Regions from separate parts of the Cupriavidus malaysiensis genome, predicted to be linked through region 1. Evidence: predicted binding sites of a transcription regulator. Region 1 holds the regulator's gene; the other holds the start of a gene.

Region 1 (10,321 bases):
GGGCACGTGCACTTCGCGCACCACCGGCTCGGTCGGCGCGTGGAAATTGCTGCGGCTGTCATCGACCTGCTGTTTGCCACCGCGGCCGCGCGGACCACCGCGCCAGCCACCGACACCACCGGAGGAATCGCCGCGGGTCTTCAGGCCGCCACCCTTCTTCTTGCCTTCGTCCTGCCAGGTCGACGAGCTGCCCGACTTCAGCACCTTGCCCGACTTCTTGTCGGTCGTGGCAGCGGTCGTCGTGGTCGTGGCAGGCTTCTTGTCTTCCTTCTTGGCCTCGGTACCGGCCGGCTTGACCGGCTTGTGCAGGGTGCCGGTCTGCTCGGCCTTCTTTTCCTCGGCCTTGCGCTCGGACGGCGCCTTCAGCACGCGCGCGGGCGCATTCAACATCTGCTGGATGGCGCGGGCCTCGGCCTCGGCGGCCTCGCGACGCTTACGTGCGGCATCCTGCTCGGCGCGCGCCTTGTCGGCGGCTGCCTTGGCATCATCGGCGGCCTTCTGCGCCACGGCACGCTCGGCTGACAGACGGTTCTTCTCGTCCTCGGCCGTCTTGCGCGCCGCTTCCTCGGCAGCATCGTTCGCCGCACGGCTGGCCGCAGCCTCTTCCTCGGCCTTCGCCCTGGCGAGTTCGGCCTGGCGGCGTTCCTCGGCCTCCAGCGCTTCCTGCCTGGCGCGACGTTCGGCCTCTTCGCGCTCGGCGGCCTCGCGGCGCGCCTTCGCTTCGGCTTCCTGGCGAGCCAGCAGTTCCGCCTGCTGACGCTCTTCCTCCTCGCGGCGTGCCTGATCGGCAGCCTCGGCGGCGGCATCGCGGCCGTCGTGCGCGTCGACCTGGCCATCGCCGCCGGCCTCGTCACGCTTGATCAGGACGCGCTTCTTGCGCACCTCGACCTGCACGGTGCGCGTCTTGCCTGTGGAGTCGGCCTGGCGGATCTCGGAAGTCTCGCGCTTGGTCAGCGTGATCTTCTTGCGGGCGCTATCGTCCGCGGCGCCATGGACGCGCTTCAGATAGTCCAGCAGCCGGGTCTTGTCCGACTCGGTAACAATGTCGTCAGCAGTGGCTTTGCCCACTCCAGCTGCCTGCAATTGTTCCAGCAGGGCAGCTGCGCTGCGACTCAGTTCTGCGGCCAGTTGGGCAACTGTTGTGCTTGCCATTCAAACCCTTTCAATGCTCGGTTTCTACGTCGGGACAGTTTCGTTCGCGGAAATCGCGCCCGGGGCGCGCGGGCCCCGGGCGTGTCCCTCAGTTAAACCAGTGTTCCCGTGCCTTCATGATCAGCGCCTTGGCTTCTTCCTCGCTGACGCCGATCATCTCGATCACTTCGTCGACGGCCAGCTCGGCCAGGTCGTCGCGCGTGTGGATATTGCCTTCCGCCAGCTTGCCGATCAGTTCCGGGGTCAGGCCTTCGAGGGAACGCAGATCCTGCGACACCTCTTCCACCCTTTCTTCCCGGGCCAATTCCATCGTCAACAGCGCGTCGCGCGCGCGGTTGCGCAGTTCGTTGACCGTGTCCTCGTCGAACGCCTCGATCTCCAGCATCTCGCTGATAGGCACGTAGGCCACTTCCTCCAGCGTGGAGAAGCCTTCTTCGATCAGGATGTCGGCCACTTCCTCGTCCACGTCCAGCTTGGCCATGAACAGCTTGCGCACGACCTCGCTTTCCTCGGCCTGCTTCTGCGCCGACTCTTCCTGGGTCATGATGTTGATCTGCCAGCCGGTCAGCTCGGACGCCAGCCGCACGTTCTGCCCGCTGCGGCCGATGGCGACGGCGAGGTTCTCCTCGTCGACCACCACATCCATGCAGTGCTTCTCTTCATCGACCACGATCGACTGCACTTGCGCCGGTGCCAGCGCGCCGATGACGAACTGCGCCGGATCCTCCGACCACAGCACGATGTCCACCGCCTCGCCGCCGATCTCATTGCGCACCGCGGTCACGCGCGTGCCACGCACGCCGACGCAGGTGCCGATCGGATCGATACGCTTGTCGTGGGCGACCACGGCGATCTTGGCGCGCACGCCAGGATCGCGCGCGGCGGCCTTGATCTCCAGCAGGCCCTGCTCCATCTCGGGTACTTCGTTCTCGAACAGCTTGACGAGAAATTCGGGCGCGGTGCGCGACAGCTCGATCTGCGGTCCGCGTGCGGTGCGGTCGACGTTCAGGATGTACGCACGCACACGGTCGCCGGTGCGCAGGTTCTCCTTCGGGATGATCTGGTCGCGCGCCAGCAGCGCCTCGACGCGGCCAGACTCGACGATCAGGCCCTTCTTGTCGGCACGCTTGACCGTGCCGGTCATGATCTTTTCGCCGCGGTCGAGGTAGTCGTTCAGGATCTGCTCGCGCTCGGCGTCGCGGATGCGCTGCAGGATCACCTGCTTTGCGGCCTGGGCGCCGATACGGCCGAACTCGACCGACTCGATCTGTTCCTCGATGTAGTCATCGAGCTTGATGTCGGGATTCTGCTCGACCGCCTCGAACAGCAGGATCTGTTTGTCCGGCTCCTGCAGGCCTTGTTCATCGGGAACGACAAGCCAGCGGCGGAACGTTTCATGCTCGCCACTTTCACGATCGATCGCGACACGGATGTCCACGTCTTCCTCGAAGCGCTTCTTGGTGGCCGAGGCAAGAGCCGCCTCGAGCGCACCGAATACCACATCCTTGTCGACGTTCTTCTCACGCGCAAGCGCATCGACGAGCAACAGAACTTCGCGGCTCATTGCTTGTTCCCTTTTCTTTGATTTCCTTTGAAGTCGATCACCGGCACCAGGCGCGCGCGGTCGACATCGGATACAGTGAATTCCAGCAGCGACGGGCCGTTCTTCCCTTCGAACTCCAGGCCGATCTTCTCGGCGCCAGGCTCGCCGGCCGGTGCCTGCAGCACGCCGACGAAGTTCTTCTGCCCGTCGACCGGCAGGCGCAGCGTGACCCTGGCCTGCGCGCCGGCGAAGCGGACGTAGTCGGCCAGCTTCTTGAGCGGCCGGTCCAGCCCCGGAGACGACACCTCGAGGCGCTCATAGTCGACGTTCTCGACCGTCAGCACGTGCGTCAACTGCCGGCTGACCTTCTCGCAATCCTCGATGACGATGCCCGTCTCAGGCTGATCGATATACACGCGCAGCAATCCTGCCGGGGCACGCTCGAGCTCGACCAGCTCGTACCCCATGCCGTTCAGGGTGGTTTCGATCAAATCTGCCAGATGCACTGTATTCCCGAGTAATGGCCTTCAAACACGATCGCGGGCCGTGCGGCATCCGCTTCGGCTCGCCGCGCCACCCCCGAAACGAGAAACCGGATGGAGCAAAAAAAAATGGGCGCAATGCCCATCATTCGCTCACCCATCTGAGGATGACACTTTTGAATAGACTTGGATTATACGCAGATTATGTGCAAAAGGCAAAAGGCCGACCGGGCAGCCACGCCACCCGGCTTTGCGCCTTTCACCGCACCTCAGCGGTTTCCGCCGCGCTGGCCGCCACCACCACCGCCGCCACCGCCGCTACGACCACGCGGGCGCCGGTTAGCGCCACCGGATTTGGCCGCCTTCGGCATCACGTTGCCGTTCACATCGCCGCCACGTCGCTGCTGTTGCTGGCGACCGGCACCACCGCCGCCGCCGCCGGCGCCAGCCTTGCCGCGCCCACCACCCTTGTTGCCGCCCTTGTTGCCACCCACCGGCATGGCTGCACCGGGAAGGCTCACGCCGCTGGCAAGCTTGGAATGCGAAGTCAGCAGGGTGGGACCGTGACTGATGTACCCCATCGACGTCTGCATCGGGTCCGGCTGGCCACGGCCGGCACCATTGCCCCGGCCGCCTGCGGCACGCTCGAAACGCGGCAGGCCGTCCATGCCGGTCGGCATCGGCATACCTGCCAGCGCCGCTTCCTCGCGCTGCTTGCGGCCGCCGACCTTGGTCACACCCTTGCTCGATTGCTCGCCCTTGCCGGGCAGCTTGAGCCCGATGCCGCTCATCAGCGCGCGTACCTCTTCGGCCTCCAGCTCGTGCCAGCGACCGCGCTTGAGTCCGCGCGGCAGCAGGAACTGTCCGTAGCGCGTGCGGATCAGGCGCGACACCGTCAGCCCCACCGCCTCGAACATGCGGCGCACCTCGCGGTTGCGCCCCTCGGTCAGGGCCACGTGGTACCAGCGGTTGATGCCCTCGCCGCCGCCATCAGCGATGCGCAGGAAGCTCGCCTCACCGTCGTCGAGCTGGATGCCGTGCAGCAGCCGCTGGCGATCGGACTCGGCCAGCTCACCCAGCGTGCGCACCGCGTACTCGCGCTCGACGCCGTAGCGCGGATGCATGAAGCGGTTGGCGATGTCCCCGGAGGTGGTGAAGATCAGCAGGCCTTCCGTGTTGAAGTCCAGGCGGCCGACCGCGACCCACTTGCCGGTCTTCATGCGCGGCAGGTTGTCGAACACGGTCGGGCGGCCTTCCGGATCCGACTGACTGACGATCTCGCCGGACGGCTTGTGGTAGAGCAGCACGCGCGGCGGCTTGCTCGAAATCTTGCGGGCAATCAGCTTGCCATTGACGCGGACCTGGTCGGTCGGCAGGATGCGCTGGCCGATATGGGCCGGCAGGCCATTGACCGACACGCGCCCCTGCAGGATCAGTTCTTCCATCTCGCGGCGCGAACCCAGCCCGCCATCGGCCAGCACTTTGTGCAGCTTGGGCGCATCATCGTCGGCCGACAGTTCGCGCACCGGCTTCGCCTTGGTGCGCGGCACCACGGTCTCTTCCTGGTCGAACTGGTCCGAGATCACGAAGCGGAACAGATCGTCGGGGCTGCCAGTACCCTTGGGCGCGCCCTGACGCGGCTGCGTGGCCTTGCCCTTGGCCTGCGGGCGGCCGCCGACCTTGGCCGACTCGCCGGCCGGCTTTGCCGCCCGCCCCTGCTGGCCTTGTCCCGGCCTGCGCTTGCGCGCACCACCTTCGCGGCCACCCGGCGCGGCCGGCACCGGCTGCCCGTCTTGGCCCGGCGCAGCCTGTGCCGCTTCGGCACGGATGGCCTCGGCTTCCGCGTCGACCGCTGCAGCCTTGCGCTTGCCGCGGCTGCGCCCTGCCGACTTGCCGCCTTGAGCCGACGCCGCCGGCGCAGGCTCGCCAGGCGCGGCATCGCCGCCGCCTTCGGGCGCCGCGCCACGGCCGGCCTCTCGATCCTGCGCCGCCTGGCGGCGGCTCGCCACCAGATTGCGCAAGCCGCGCCGCAGGCCCTTGCGGCGTGCGCCGCCCTCGGGAGATGCGCCGGACTCGGCCGCACTGCCGGCATCGCTGCCCGGCGCATCCGCGTGGCGGACGTCTTGCTCTACAGAATCGGACAAAGTATTCACAATCGGATGTTGCATGGGTTCAGTTAGGCAGGCGCTCGTCGCGCGCATCGCGCTCGCCGTCTGCCGGCGTGAGAGCATCGGCCGGCTGGGCGGATGCGGTCTCGGTATCGGGTACGCCGTCGGCCGGCGTCCGCGCGGACGCCTCGGCGGCATGGCTGGCTGGCTCAGGTATCTGCCGCTCAGCCTGGGGAACGGCGTCAAACCCGGCGGGAACCTGCCCAGGTGCGGCTTCGATGATCGCCTCGGTAAGCGTCGCCGGCGCCAGGCCGCCGGCGACACGGCCGGCCTCGGCGACCGTCATGCCATCCAGGGCCAATTGCCCCTCCGCCTCCTGCCCGGCGGGCACGCCGGCCTGGCCAAGCGACTCGAAGTCAATGGCCTGCTGGTCCAGCAAGGCCGCCTGGATCTGCGCTTGCGCATCCTCCAGCTGGGGCAACTCGTCCAGGGTACGCAAGCCGAGATCATCGAGGAAAGCCTTGGTGGTCGCGTACAGCGCGGGCCGCCCTGGCACATCGCGATGGCCGATCACTTCGATCCATTCGCGGTCCTCGAGCCGCTTGATCACCTCCGTGCTGACGGTCACCCCGCGGATCTCTTCGATGTCGCCGCGGGTTACCGGCTGCCGGTACGCGATGATCGCCAGCGTCTCCATCACCGCGCGCGAGTATTTCGGCGGCTTCTCCGGATTCAGGCGATCGAGGTATTCGCGCATGCCGGGCCGGCTCTGGAAACGCCAGCCACTGGCCAGCGCCACCAGTTCCACGCCCCGATCACGCCAATCCAGACGTAACTCGTCCAGCAGCACGCGGATGGTGTCGGCAGCCACCTCATCGGCGAACAACCGTCGCAGTTCCGCCACGCGCAAGGGCTCCTGCGCGCAGATCAACGCAGTCTCGAGGACGATTTTCGCCTCTTGGGTATTCATATACGGATGTGTGCAGCCTGTCTTTGCACCTGCCCCCGGCGGACCGCCGGAGGATTCGGGGATTTCGGATCCAGCGAGGCCGAAGCGCCATCGCCATCTCATTGCGCGGCCGGCCGGCATGCCGTCCGCATGAAAGCCGCGCGCCCATCTTATTCTGCTTCGGGTTGCCGGGTCAGTCCGGCGGAGAATTGCCCTGCTGCCGGCCTCAGCGCCGGCCGAAAGGCCTCTTGCGTTGCACCGCCCTTCTGGAGCGGCGGATCGGCGCGAACGGGTCCAACCCCTTCCGCCGCAAGAACGATGCAGTCATCCGCACGGTGTTGCGCACCTCCCGTCGCGCAACGCCCAGCCGGTCTTTTGAACCGGAGATCTTGTCAACCGGCATGGCTTGCTGCGAGGTGGCTACGTCCGTCAGCAACATTCTGCCCGGACTGGCCTCAGGACGGCCGTTCGAGTTGCCCGGCCATGCGCGCGGCAGCGCCAGCGCGATAGATACTGCAATGCTGCCGATTGTAGGGCATTCCGGCCCGGCGCTGCAACCGCCCATCACCAGCGCGGCGCCTTCGGCACACCCGACAAAGTGCCTCACGCATCACCAAAACAGAAGAGCCCCCTTCAGAACACCACACAGAAGCCGTGTGCGGCGAGCGTGTGCGGCAACATCGCCGCCCGCACAAGCCCGGCCGCACCAAACCCCATCACTGCCACGCCGGCACCGACGCGCACCCAGGGCCGGCGCGACCAGCCGCGCAACGCGCCGGACAGGCCGGACAGCATCAGCAGGTTGGGCAAGGTCCCGAGACCGAATACCCCCATCAGCAAGGCCCCCGACAACGCGTTGCCGGCAAGCAACGATAGGGTGAGCGCACCGTAAACCATGCCGCACGGCACCAGCCCCCACGCCAGACCGATGCCGAAACGCCTGAGCAAGCGCGGGCGGACCTGAATCGGGGCGGACGGGGCACCGGCGCGCCGCCCGCGGAGGCGGCCTGCCAGGGCTCCGGCCCCACGCGCCACCAAGCGCTCCAGCGCGGCGAACTGCGGCGCGCGCCCGGCCAGCAGCCACAGGCCGGTGCCCAGCAGGACCATGCTGCCAGCGGCAAACAGGCCGCGCTGCAGCGGCAGGTATTGGGCTCGCCAGGCACCGGCGCCGACCGCGCCCAGCGCGGCACCGAGCAGCATGTAAGTCACCACCCGCCCCGCATGCATGGATAACTGTTCACGCAACCAGTCCCGCGGCCTGCGCTGCACGACGACCGGCGCTTCCGCCTGCGGCCTCTCGACCGCCAGTGCAATGCCGCCGCACATGGCTGCGCAGTGCACGCCACCCAGCAAGGCCAGCAGAAAAACACTGAAAAAGACCGCCGCAGTCAACTTTCGCTCCCCTTCGGATGCCTTCACACAGTAAAATGCAGAAATTGCGCCCTCGCAGCTCAACGACAATAGGCCCCGGCTTGCTCAATTCCATCCCCGTCACCGCGATGTCGCCCCGTTGCTCGTCCTGCTCGCTCGGACACCTGTGCGTGCCGGTCGGCATGAACCGCAACGACATCGAAAAGATCGACTCGCTGGTGAAGGAACGCGTGCGAGTCCACAAGGGCGAGACGCTCTACCGGCTCGGCGAACCCCTGAGCGCAGTCTACGCGGTGCGCTTCGGCACCCTGAAGACACACGTGACGATGGAAGACGGGCGCTCGCAGATCACCGGCTTCCACCTGCCGGGCGAAGTCGTCGGACTCGACGGCCTCGGCGAGATGCAGCACGCGTCGGATGCTACCGCACTGGAAGACACCGAGGTCTGCGTGATGCGCTTCAACGACCTGCAGACCCTGTCGACCACCGTGCCGTCGCTGCAACAGCAGTTCCTGCGCATGATGAGCAAGGAGATCACGCAGGACCAGGTCATGCTGCTGACGCTCGGCTCCATGCGCGCCGAGGAGCGCCTGGCCGCCTTCCTGGTCAACCTGTCCGAGCGCCTGTCGGAGCGCGGCTACTCGTCGACCGAGTTCGTGCTGCGCATGAGCCGGGAGGAAATCGGCAGTTATCTCGGCCTCAAGCTGGAAACCGTCAGCCGCCTGTTCTCGCGCTTCGCCGAGGCCGGGCTGATCCAGATCCGCCAGCGCCACGTCAAGCTGGTCGACGTACCCGGCATCAAGCAGATCTACGGCAAGAGCTGCTGACCAAGCCGAGGGCGCAGGCATCCGGCGCCTTCGACAGGCCCCGTTCTGCCCAGCCCTTCGGCCTGCGCGCATCCCCTACTCCAGTTCGTCGGTATCGCCGAGGCGCACCGGCATCGTATAAAAGGTCAGGGCGCTCGACAGCGAGCACAGCAGCCAGGCCAGCAGGAAGCCGATGGTGTAGACCGCCTCGCGCGAGGCCTCGACCGGCCGCCCGAACAGCCTGAGATCGCTTGGATCCACCAGCGAGAACACCGCGGCGGTTGCCACACCGGCGACCAGGAAGGCCGGCCACAGGACCCACATCAGCCAGCGCAGTCTCATGGCCGCTCCGTGGCTGTCGCGCCGGACACTGCCCGCGCCGCGCCCTGCCGCTCGACCACCAGCCCGTGCCGGCTGACGCCCTCCTCGATCGGCTTGTCGGGATGCGTCATCGCCAGCCAGATGGTCACGCCGCAGGCGGCCATCGCCGCCAGCGGCCCGCTCATCAGCAGCCAGGGCCAGGGTTCCTTCCACCACGGCCGCACGGCCTGCTGCATCGTGCCGGCGTCCGTCAATGATTGTCGGGCGGGTCCTTGCATGGCTTCGCTCCTTGCTGTTACGCACGGCGGCATCGTGGCCGCCCCGCTTGTCTGCCCTGCGGCAATCCCCTCCGCACGCCCTACAGGTCGCGCGGCACGATGAAACTGGTCGATTGGTTCACCTCGACGACATGCCCCTCCTCCTGGCCGCCCTGCACCGTCACGCGGATCTTGTGCGTGCCCTGCCGCGCCTGCTCGAGCGGCACGCGCACGCGGATGGCCAGCAGGCGGTTCGAGGTCGGTGCGAGTTCGCCGGTCGCCCCGTCGGACTCCACGCGCAGCTTGCCGAGTTCCGCACTGTCGGCGCGGATGGTGAACTGCATCGGCGCCTCGCTAGTATTGATCAGCTGCAGGCGGTAGACGTTCTCCACCCAGCGCCCCTCGACTTCGCGCCCGAGGCTGCCGCGATCGCGGATGATATCCACCTTCAGCGGCGTGCGCAGTGACAGCGAGATGGCGAAGCCCGCCAGCAGTGCCAGCCAGATCGCCGAATAGATCATCACGCGCGGACGCAGCAGGCGCTTGCGCGTCGCCTGGGCCGACCAGCCCTTGCGCATCGCGTTCTCCGACGTGTAGCGGATCAGCCCGCGCGGGTAGTCCATCTTGTCCATCACCTGGTTGCAGGCATCGATGCAGGCGCCGCAGCCGATGCACTCGTACTGCAAGCCGTCGCGGATGTCGATGCCGGTCGGGCAGACCTGCACGCAGATGCTGCAATTGACGCAGTCGCCAAGCCCAGCGGCGCGGTGGTCGGCCTTGCGCGAGCGGCTGCCGCGCGGGTCGCCGCGGCCGCTGTCGTAGGTAACGACAAAGGTGTCGCGGTCCACCATCACGCTCTGGAAGCGCGCGTAGGGACACATGTACTTGCACACCTGCTCACGCATGAAGCCCGCGTTGCCCCACGTGGCGAAGGCGTAGAACAGCATCCAGAAGGCCTGCCAGGGCCCGAGCGCGAACGCAGCCACCTGCCCGCCCAGCTCGCGGATCGGCGCGAAATAGCCGATAAAGGTGAAACCGGTCCACAGCGCCACCACGATCCACAGCAGATGCTTGGTCGCCTTGATGCGCAGCTTGCGCAGCGACCACGGATCGCCGTCGAGGCGGATGCGGGCGAAACGATCGCCTTCGACATGCCGCTCGATCCACATGAAGATCTCGGTATAGACCGTCTGCGGACAGGCATAGCCGCAGAACAGCCGGCCGGCGATGGCGGTGAACAGGAACAGGGCCAGCGCCGAGATCACCAGCAGCACGCTCAGGTAGATCACGTCCTGCGGCCACAGCACCAGCCCGAAGATATAGAACTTGCGC
Region 2 (10,321 bases), on a different replicon from region 1:
ATGCCCTCGGGATGGCGGCGCAGGTCCTGCATCACGCCGGCCAGCGAGGACAGCACCGGCAGCAGCAGGGTCATGCGCTCGCGCAGCGCCGCCGCCATGCGCAGCACCTGCGCATTCTCGGCATCGTAGGACAGCTGGGCGATCAGCTGGTCCAGCGCCAGGATGTCCGCCGCCAGCCGGTGGCGGCTGCCGTGGCGCAGTACGCTGGCCTCGGCGTCGGCCGACAGCATGTCGCCGGCCCACAACGCCGCGTCGGCCAGCCAGGCGGCGGCACGCGCGCCCAGCGCGCTCGCCACGTTGGCCGGAAAGACCACCGAGCCCACCACGCCGGCGCAGACGATGCCGATCACGATCTCCTCGATGCGCGCCACCGCGATGTCGAAGATCTGCTCGGGCTGGCCCACCGCGGGCAGCGCCACGATCGGCAGGGTGTAGGCGGCCAGCAGGAAGACGTAGCTGCGCGGGGTGCGCTGCAGCAGCGACAGGTACAGCAGCAGCGCGGTCCACAGGCTGACCGCCGCCATCAGCAGCACCGGGCCGTTGACCAGCAGCGGCACCGTCACCACCGCCGCGCTGGCGCCCAGCAGCGTGCCGAGCACGCGGTAGGCCGCCTTCGAGCGGGTCGCGCCGGTCAGCGGATGGGAGACGAAATAGACGGTCGCCATGGCCCAGTAGGGGCGCGGCAGGTCCATCCACAGCGCGATGTAGAGCGCCAGCATCGCCGCAAGGAAGGCCTTCAGCGAGAACAGCCACTGCCGGGCACTGGGCCAGCCGGACATGGTGACGAACCTGTTGGAATGGAATGGGAATGGATGGGGCGCCGGCACGGCCGCTGCGCTGGCGGCCGCGCCGTGCGGAAGGGGCGGCGCGCGCCGGGGCGGGCGCCGCGCGATCGTCGTCAAGCGATGCCGGCGACCTCGGCCAAGGGCAGGCTGCGGCATGCCGACCGGCCCGCGCGCCGCGTGCCGGGCCTGCGCGGCGTGTGCGCGCTGGCGCCGTCGAGACGGGCCAGGCCGCCGGACAGCTCACGGGCGCGCGCATTGCCCGCGGGGAAAATGCAACAGCCCGCCGCGGCCACGATGGCGACGGCCGTCGCGACGGTGGCGGGACGCGCATGCGCACGGATCATCATCTTGCTTCCTTCATTCTGCGAAAACCGGCGGATGGCCCGGCCCGCGCCCGCCGAGGCAAGGCGCGCGGTGTGGCGCGGGGGCCACGGGGGCATCCGGGGGCACCGGTGGAAACAAAGTGTAGTCAAATCCCCGGCATTCTCAGAATGATTTAATATTACACATCGCATTCGCTTTTTTCATACAAGGAGGCCACCGTGGCCATGGACATCCGCGCCCTGCGCTATTTCGTCGAAACCGCGCGGCTGAGGAGCTTCACGCAGGCCGCCGCCTCCCTCTTCGTGACCCAGTCCACCATCAGCAAGATGGTGCGCCAGCTGGAAGAGGAGGTCGGCCAGCCGCTGCTGATCCGCGAGGGCAAGCAGGTGCGCCTGACCGACGTGGGCCGGGTGGTCTACGAACGCGGCCAGGAAGCGCTCGGCGTGGTCCACCGGCTCCAGCTCGAGGTGGCCGACCTGTCCTCGCTCGGGCGCGGCCAGCTCACCGTGGGCATCCCGCCGATGGCCAACCTGTTCTTCTCTCCGGCGGTCAGTGCCTTCCGCCAGCGCTACCCCAACCTGGAACTGCGCCTGGCCGAGCACGGCGGGCACCTGGTCGAGCAGCAGGTGGCCAGCGGCGAACTGGAGGTCGGCGCCACCGTGCTGCCGGGCGACAGCGGGCTGGCGCTCGCCTCGCGCCAGTTCGCCAGCCATCCGATCTGGGTGGCCGGGCCGCGCAAGGCCAAGTGGGCCAAGGGCAAGACCGTCACGCTGGCCGCCCTGCGCGACGAACCGCTGGTACTGCTCAACGACGACTTCTCGCTGACGCGCAAGCTGCGCCTGGCCTTCCTCGACGCCCGCATCGAACCGCGCATCGTGGCGCAGAGCGGGCACTGGGACTTCCTAGCCTCGATGGCGGCGGCCGGCCTGGGCACGACCTTCCTGCCGCGTCCGCTGCTGGCCAAGCTGCACATCGAGGACGACCTGGCCGTGGCGCGGCTGGTCGAGCCCGATATGGACTGGGCGCTGGCGCATATCTGGCAGCCCGGCCGCTATCTGTCGCATGCGGCGCGCGCCTGGCTGGACGTGTGCAGCGAGGTGCTGGGGGCCTGAGCGGCACCGGACCGGGCTGGCCGCCTTCAGGACCGGCGCCCGGCTGCCGTTATCCGTCGCAGGGCAGTCACGACAAGCCGGAGCCTGGAACAGGCACGGCGGCGTGCGCCGGCTCGCCGCTGCCCGCCGAACCACGCTCCGACGCATGAACACCACAGACTACCGCAGCGACTCGAGGAGCGACGCTTCCCAGCTATACGGCACCGCCTGCGCCGCCCCGCTGCGGGACCTGGGCACAGACCTGCGCCTCGCCGCGCCCGCCATCGTCGACGAGTTCTACGACCGTCTGGCACGGCTTTCCGGCCGGCAGCCGCTGCTCGAGGCGCTGTCGGCCGCCGAACTGGCCCGGCTCAAGCAGCTCCAGCAAGGCAACCTGCTCGCGCTCGCCGCAACCGACCTGAACGAGACGGACCACGGCACCATGGCGATGCGGGTCGGCAAGGTGCATGCCATGGTCGGCCTGGCCAGCGAGGCCCTGGTCCACAGCGAGGACATCCTGCACACCGCCGTCCACCGGCACCTCGACGCCAGCCGGCACGGCGAAGCCCTGTCGATCTTGTCGCGCCGGCTGATCCGCGACGTGGCCTGGCAGATCCGCGCCTACGAGGAGATGGAAAGCTCGCGCCACCAGGTACTGCTGGACATCACCCGCCTGGCCTGGGCGGCCGGCAGCTATACGGACCTGATCGGCCAGGCCGTCGGGATCCTCGGCCGGCATGGCGAGATCGCCGGCTGCTCGATCGGGCGGCCGGACCAGCACGGGCGCTTCCGCTTCGAGGCGGCCAGCGGGACGAACATCGAACCCTACCTGACCTATCTGGAGCATTCGCCGGCCAGCGCCATCGAGGCCGACAGCGGCAGCCGGGGCCGTGGGCCCACCGGCCGCGCCTGGCTGGGCCGGACCATCGAGCGCTGCCTGAACTTCGCCACCGACGCCCGCATGGCACCGTGGCGCGACGCCGCGGCGCAGGCCGGCTACCGCTCCAGCGCGGCGATCCCGCTGCACCAGCCCGGCTGCGCGCCGACCGCGGTCCTGACACTGTACTGCGCCTATCCGGGCGGCTTCGCCGGGCCGCACCACGAGGCCTTCCTGACACAGCTGCAGGCCTTGCTGACCTTCGCGCTGGCAAGGTTCGACCTGCGCACGGGACTCTCGGTGGCGATCCCCTACGTCACGCGCCAGCACTGGGCCGCGCTGCTGAGGTCGGACGCTCTCGAGATGCACTACCAGCCCTTGCTGGACCTGCGCTCGGGCACCGTCAGCAAGGCCGAGGCGCTGGCCCGGCTGCGCGACGGCGAGCGGCTGCTCGCTCCCGGCACCTTCCTGCCCGCGCTGTCGCCGGAGGACTTCCTTGAACTGTATGCCCGCGGCCTGCGCCAGGCGCTGGCGCAGCGACGGCACTGGCTGCGCCACGGCTTCGACCTGGACCTGTCGCTCAACCTGCCGTTCAGCGGACTCGGCGACCGCCGCTACTTCGAGGCCACCCGGCAATTGCTGAGCGAGCAGGACTGCCCCGGCCACAAGCTGACCCTGGAGATCCTGGAGACAGACGACCTTCCGCGCGGCATCGACATCGGCGCAGAGCTGGCCCGCTTCAAGACGCTCGGCGTGCGGCTGGCCGAGGACGACCTCGGCTCCGGGCACAGCAGCCTGACGCGCCTGCGCAACCTGCCTTTCGATACGATCAAGATCGACCGCAGCCTGGTCGCCGCGCGCGCGGACCAGCCCCCGGGCGACAGCGCCCTGCACTTCATCTACCAGCTGACCCGTCTCGGCCATGCCCTGGGCAAGTCGGTCATCGTCGAAGGTGTCGAGGACGAAGACCTGCTGGAAGCCATCGCGATTCTCGGCGCGGACGCGGTGCAAGGCTATGTGGTGGCCCGCCCGATGTCCTCCGGGCAGCTGCTGGAATGGCTGGCCGGCAGGCAGGCGCGGCTTCCGGCAAGTCCGCCGGCACCGGGCAGCACGCTGGCCAGGCTGGCCCGGCTGCTGGTGTGGGAGGAGACCCTCCACCTGCTGCTGCGCGAAGCGCCGGAGCGCACCGCCGACGGCGGCGCGGACGCACCGCCGCCGGGCGCGGCCGGGGCCGGCCCCCGGCACGCTTCCCTGGCGGGCATGGCCGAACTGCTGCTGGCACCGGCGCCCCCGCGCGCCAGGAGCCGGCACCTGCATCAACGCATGCATGACCTGCTCCATGCGGCCTGGTCGCACGGGCCGCGCAGCCCGGCCTACGCCGCCGCGCGCGAACGCCTGGTCTCGACCCTGTGCGCGGCCTAGACCGCTGAATCATGGAAATAGACCAGCAGTGGACTAGTGGACTCGTGCCCCGCTACTGCAGGTTGCCCCAGCGCGGCACCGCCGGCTCGGCGGCAGCCCACTTCCAGCGCCCGCCCTGCTCGCAGGCCGTGGTGAGGAACCAGGCGCGCCGCCGCGCGGCGTCGTCGTCGACCGAAAACAGGGCTTCCTTGCAACGCGCCAGCGGCGTGTCGATGACACGGGTGACGCGCAGCCAGCCATGCGCGTTGCCATAGGGCAAGGGGTGGCGGATCTCCCAGCGCTCCAGGCGATCGGGCTCGAGGGTGCCGATGACGGCGGCGATGCTGTCCTGCTCGGCTTCGTGCCAATGGCGGAAGAAGGCCTTGCCGGCGGCGTCGGCCGCCGCACTGACGCCGATCGCCACCCCCGCGCCCAGCGCCGGATTGGCGGTCAGCGCACCGGTGGCGACACCGGCCACCGCACCGGAGATATCGCCGAACGAGGAACAGCCGCCCAGCGATGACAGCAGCGCGCCGGCCGCCAGGATGCGCAGCAGGACGCGGCGCGGCGCCTGCGCCCCCGGCACCGCATTCATTGCAGGTTGCCCCAGCGCGCCGTGGCCGGCTCCGCCGAGGCCCATTTCCACTGGTCGCCGTCGCGGCAGATGGCGGCGACATAGAAGGCGCTGCCGCCCCCCGGCGCCGCCGCCGCGGGCGACGACGCCGGCAACGATGCGGCACCGGCGGGCGCCGGCGGATCGACCGAGAACACGATTTCCTTGCAGCTCAGTTGCTTGTCGCCGATCAGGCGGCTGACCGTCACGCGGCCGCGCTCTTCCGTCTCCAGCGGCGCCGCGTGGTCGGTGGCCCAGGAGGCCACCGCGCCCACCGCCAGCGCTCCGGCGGCCTGCGCGATGCGGTCTTGCGCGGCGGCGTGCACCTGGCGCTGGCTGTACTGCAGCGCCGCCTTGGCGCCGGCCTGCACGCCGAGGCCGATGCCGGTCGCCACCGCGGCATTGTCGGTTACCGCGCCCGCGATCGCGGCACCGGCCACGCCGGCCCCGGCCGCCGTGCCCTCGTTGAGCAGCGAGCTGCAACCCGTGCCGGCCAGGGCGGCGGCGGCCAGCAGCAACGGCAGCGCGCTGCGCGCGGCCGCGCCGCGCAGGATGGCGACAGGGGAAACGAGGCGGAGCAGGCAGAGGGAACGGGGAAGGCGGCGGAGGCTGTGCATGCGGGACGGTAGGATCGGCAATGGCCGCGCCGCTGCCTCCCGCCGCTGCCCCGCGCACTCGCGCGAGGCCGGACAGCGCCGGCGCAAGGCGTGCACGGCTGGAATCGGCGCCAGCATACGCGAGGCCACCAAGTGACGAAAGCGCCTTAATGTAAGAAAATGCAATACGCCCGGACGCCGGCCCGGCGGCGGGAAAGGATTGCGGCGCCCCATGCCGATGCCGCGCCGGCCCCTGGCTTGCCCCTATACTGCGTCCCCATGGCCTACGATCTCACCGACAAGCTCGTCATCGGCATCTCCTCGCGCGCCCTGTTCGACCTCGAACAGGCCAATGCCATCTACCAGAGCGAGGGCGTGGCGGCCTACGCCGAGTTCCAGCGCCGGCACGAAGACGAGGCGCTCTCGCCCGGCACCGCCTTCCCGCTGGTGCGGGCGCTGCTGCAGCTCAACGCCCTGATCCCCGGCCGCCGCCTGGTGGAAGTGGTGGTGATCTCGCGCAATTCGCCGGACACCGGCCTGCGCGCCTTCAACGCCATCGCCGCGCACAAGCTGGATATCACGCGCGCGGCCTTCACCGGCGGCGCCCCGATCGCGCCCTACCTGCAGGCCTTCAAGGTCGATCTGTTCCTCTCGCGCGATGCCGAGGACGTGCAGGCCGCCATCGACGGCGGCGTCGCCGCGGCGCAGCTCTACGCCGCGCCCGACGGCTTCCGTGCGCGCGACGAGCAGATCCGCATCGCCTTCGACGGCGATGCCGTGCTGTTCTCGCCCGAGTCCGAGCGCATCTACAAGGAGAAGGGACTGGACGCCTTCGTGCGGCACGAACAGCGCCACCGCCACAAGGCCATGGCCGAGGGCCCCTTCGCCAAGCTGCTGCTGCGCCTGGCCGAGATCCAGCAGCAGTTCCCGCCCGGGCACGGCCCGGTGCGCATCGCCATCGTCACGGCGCGCAACAGCCCGGCGCACACGCGCGTGGTACACACGCTGCGCGCCTGGAACGTCAGCATCGACGAAGCTTACTTCCTCGGCGGGCTGCCCAAGGACCGCGTGCTGGCCGCCTTCGGCGCACACATGTTCTTCGACGACCAGGACGGCCACGTGAGCGCCGCCGCCGCGGTGGTGCCGGCCGGGCGCGTGCCCTACAAGGGGGGCGAGCTGCTGCCGCCGCGCAAGCGCGCGCGGCGCGCGGCGGCGCCGGACAACGTCCACGGCGATGCGGCAACGGAAACGACAGCGGCAGCGGCGGGCGATGCCTCCCGGTGCACCGACGGCGCAGAGCCGGCCGCATGAAGACGGTCCTGCTCTACCTGCTGACCGCCTGCGCCGAGATCGTGGGCTGCTACCTGCCCTGGCTGTGGCTGCGCCAGGGCGCCAGCGCCTGGCTGCTGCTGCCCGGCGCGCTGGCGCTGGCCGCCTTCGCCTGGCTGCTGACGCTGCACCCGGCCGCCTCGGGCCGGGTCTACGCGGCCTACGGCGGCATCTATATCGCCACCGCCATCCTCTGGCTGTGGCTGGTGGACGGGGTGCGGCCGAGCCCCTGGGACCTGGCCGGCGCGGCGGTGGCGGTCGGCGGCATGGCCATCATCGCCTTCCAGCCGCGCTGAGCCGGCACCGCGCCCGGCCCCCGGCCACCCCCGGGGGCCGGCATTCCAGCCGCCTGTCCCGCCTCTTTGATCCAGCGCAAGTCCACCCGCACGTGGCATGACATCATCGGCAGGTCCCCGGTGGCGCCGGCGGCCCGCGCCGCCGCGCCCCGGCCTGTTCCCGTTCATGCTACGAGGAGTCGACATGCCAGCGACAATGAAAGCCGCCGTGGTGCGCAAGTTCGGTGCGCCGCTCGAGATTGACGAGGTGCCCGTACCGGAGCCGGCGCGCGGCCAGGTCCAGGTGAAGATCGAAGCGTCCGGCGTCTGCCACACCGACCTGCACGCCGCCGAAGGCGACTGGCCGGTCAAGCCCACGCTACCGTTCATACCGGGCCACGAAGGCGTCGGCTACGTCTCCGCGGTAGGCGCCGGCGTCACACGCGTCAAGGAAGGCGACCGCGTCGGCGTGCCATGGCTGTACAGCGCCTGCGGCTACTGCGAGCACTGCCTGCAAGGCTGGGAGACGCTGTGCGAGAAGCAGCTCAATACCGGTTATTCGGTCAACGGCGGCTACGGCGAATACGTGGTGGCCGACCCTGACTACGTGGGCCTGCTGCCCGACAGCGTGGACTTCGTCGAGATCGCCCCCATCCTGTGCGCGGGCGTGACGGTCTACAAGGGACTCAAGGTCACCGACACGCGCCCGGGCCAGTGGGTGGCCATCTCCGGCATCGGCGGCCTCGGCCACGTGGCGGTGCAGTATGCTCGCGCCATGGGCCTGCGCGTGGCGGCCGTCGACATCGACGACGACAAGCTCCGGCTGGCCGAGAAACTGGGCGCCGAGGTCACGGTCAATGCGCGCCACGCGGATCCCGCAGCCTTCCTGCAGACGGCCATCGGCGGCGCGCACGGCGCGCTGGTGACCGCGGTGTCGCCGCAGGCCTTCTCGCAGGCCATCGGCATGGTCCGGCGCGGCGGCACCATCGCGCTCAACGGCCTGCCGCCGGGCGACTTTGCCACGCCGATCTTCGATGTGGTGCTCAAGGGCATCACCATCCGCGGCTCCATCGTGGGCACGCGCAGCGACCTGCAGGAAGCACTGGATTTCGCCGCGCACGGCGCCGTCAAGGCCACCGTGTCCACGGCGCCGCTGGAGCAGATCAACGACATCTTCCAGCGCATGCGCGCCGGGCAGATCGAAGGACGGGTGGTGATGAAGATGTAGGCCCGTTCAGGGCGGGGGGCGGGGGGCGGGGGGCGGGGGGCGGGGGGCGGGGGGCGGCGGACGGCCGCGCTGACGCCGCCGCCGTCACAATCGTTTACCGCGGCCCGCCCTGGCCCTGCCACAGAATTCCACCATGCACCCGGCGCCGGACGGAACTGCCCGGCGGCCGGTGCGCTGCCGAGCCATGCTTGTGGAGAAGCCGCCATGTCAGACATCCAGGATCCCGATACCCGCCACGCGCGCAACAACCGCACGCTGCTGTTCGCGACCGTGACGCTGGTGGCGACGCTGGCCGCCGCCAACCTGGCGCGCTATCTGCTGGGCTGAAGCGCCGGCCGCAAACGCGGCGCCGGACGCCGGCTCAGCGGTTGCCGTCGAGCAGGTCGTTCAGGATCTCGTCGAACGCCTGCTGCGCGTCCTCCAGTGCCTGCAGGGCCGCGTCGAAGGTCTGCAGGGCCAGCTTGGACGGCTTGCCGCTGCCGTCCGGCGGGAACTGCGACTGCAGCGCGTTGAATGCCACCTGCACCTGGCGCGTCGCGCTGACCACGCGCTCCATCGCCTGTGCTTCTTCTGCCCGTGCCTGGGCTGCGTTCTGCTCTTCCATCCCGATCACTCCCTTGCGCGGCCGCTCGCCGCCTTGCTGCGGCGGCGTGCCGGCGCGCATGCGCTTTCCCTGGCGGAGCCCGGAGGCCTGGAAGCGCCCCCTGTCCGCACCGGGCGCCCTCCGGCGCCGTTGCCCCACATTCTACCGATCCCCTTGATGGGCAGCACGCCCGCCGCCGCGGAACGGGCGCAGCGTCTCGTCCGCCCTGCCGCAGGACGAGGCGCACGACGACAAGCGGGCCGGGCACCACGGCGTGGCAGCGCCTGCTGGTCTGGCGGCTCTCGCTGCTGCCGTTGGAACCCCTGCTGTAGCGGTAGCCGTAGCGACAGCTGCAGCGCAACGGCACGGCATGAACCTGTGGCCGGACGCACGGTCCAACCCGCGCTGCCGCCCGACCTGACCTAAGCTCCAACAGGGAGCCGCTGCCGCAAGGGCGGCACGAGCGCGCACGCAGCGCCTACACTAGTCCACTGCCCCTGCCCCCGCTCCCACCTGCCAGCATCACCATCCGCCATGACGGCCCCTCTCCGCCCCTTGCCCGTGCTCGCGCGCACCGCCCTCAAGGCGACGCTGCTCGCTGCCGGCGGCTTCGCCTGCTATTGGACCTACCTGACCGTGAACCAGGGCCGCCTGCTGTTCGATGCGCGCCGGCGCCCGGCCCAGGAGGTGCTGCCGGATGGCATCTCGCTGTACGCGCACGAGGTGCCCGGCGGCATGCTGAGCGGCTACGTCTACCAGGATGCCGGCGCCGGCGGCGTGCGCGACCTGCTGTTCTACCTGCCCGGACGGGGCGAAGACGTGCTGCAGACCATGCAGCACCTGAAATGGCTGCCACGCCACATCGGCTTCGCCAGCTTCGACTACCGCGGCCTCGGCCATTCCGACGGGCGCCCGGGCGAGGCAGCGGCGGTGGCCGACGCCAGCCAGTTCCTGCTGCACCTGCGGCGCGCCCTCCCGGGCACGCGGGTCCATGTGGTCGGGCGCAGCCTGGGTACCGGCGTGGCGATCCAGCTCGCCGACCTGCAGGATTTCGAGAGCCTGCAGCTGATCACCCCCTACGATTCCCTGCTCGAACTGGCCAGCAAGCGCTTCCCGCTGGTGCCGATGCGCCAGCTGATGCGCCACCACTTCGACTCCATCTCGCATTGCGAAAAGGTCATGCAGCGCACCAAGGTGCTGCTGGCGGAACACGACAACG

What was found. The regulator FNR, encoded in region 1, switches genes on or off when oxygen is low (the NO sensors DNR and NnrR bind a similar motif). The targets are predictions, from matches to a motif close to TTGATNNNNATCAA.
Region 2: adhP (alcohol dehydrogenase AdhP) is a predicted target of FNR. The motif match lies at 7,379-7,392, and genes of this name have one in related genera.

Annotation. Positions count from the first base shown of each region.
Region 1 is NZ_CP017754.1:3,203,565-3,213,885, forward strand. Features, by position in the region: gene infB (translation initiation factor IF-2) at 1-1,152, opposite strand, end outside; gene nusA (transcription termination factor NusA) at 1,241-2,716, opposite strand; gene rimP (ribosome maturation factor RimP) at 2,713-3,201, opposite strand; gene rluB (23S rRNA pseudouridine(2605) synthase RluB) at 3,447-5,345, opposite strand; gene scpB (SMC-Scp complex subunit ScpB) at 5,350-6,255, opposite strand; gene BKK80_RS14495 (sulfite exporter TauE/SafE family protein) at 6,868-7,626, opposite strand; gene fnr (fumarate/nitrate reduction transcriptional regulator Fnr) at 7,707-8,432, shown strand; gene BKK80_RS14505 (hypothetical protein) at 8,508-8,753, opposite strand; gene BKK80_RS14510 (hypothetical protein) at 8,750-8,968, opposite strand; gene ccoG (cytochrome c oxidase accessory protein CcoG) at 9,091-10,321, opposite strand, start outside.
Region 2 is NZ_CP017755.1:2,652,332-2,662,652, forward strand. Features, by position in the region: gene BKK80_RS31160 (FUSC family protein) at 1-779, opposite strand, end outside; gene BKK80_RS31165 (hypothetical protein) at 899-1,132, opposite strand; gene BKK80_RS31170 (LysR family transcriptional regulator) at 1,328-2,221, shown strand; gene BKK80_RS31175 (EAL domain-containing protein) at 2,367-4,499, shown strand; gene BKK80_RS31180 (hypothetical protein) at 4,552-5,073, opposite strand; gene BKK80_RS31185 (hypothetical protein) at 5,070-5,708, opposite strand; gene BKK80_RS31190 (5'-nucleotidase) at 5,967-6,998, shown strand; gene BKK80_RS31195 (YnfA family protein) at 6,995-7,312, shown strand; gene adhP (alcohol dehydrogenase AdhP) at 7,497-8,519, shown strand; gene BKK80_RS37790 (hypothetical protein) at 8,724-8,846, shown strand; gene BKK80_RS31205 (hypothetical protein) at 8,881-9,123, opposite strand; gene BKK80_RS31210 (alpha/beta hydrolase) at 9,637-10,321, shown strand, end outside.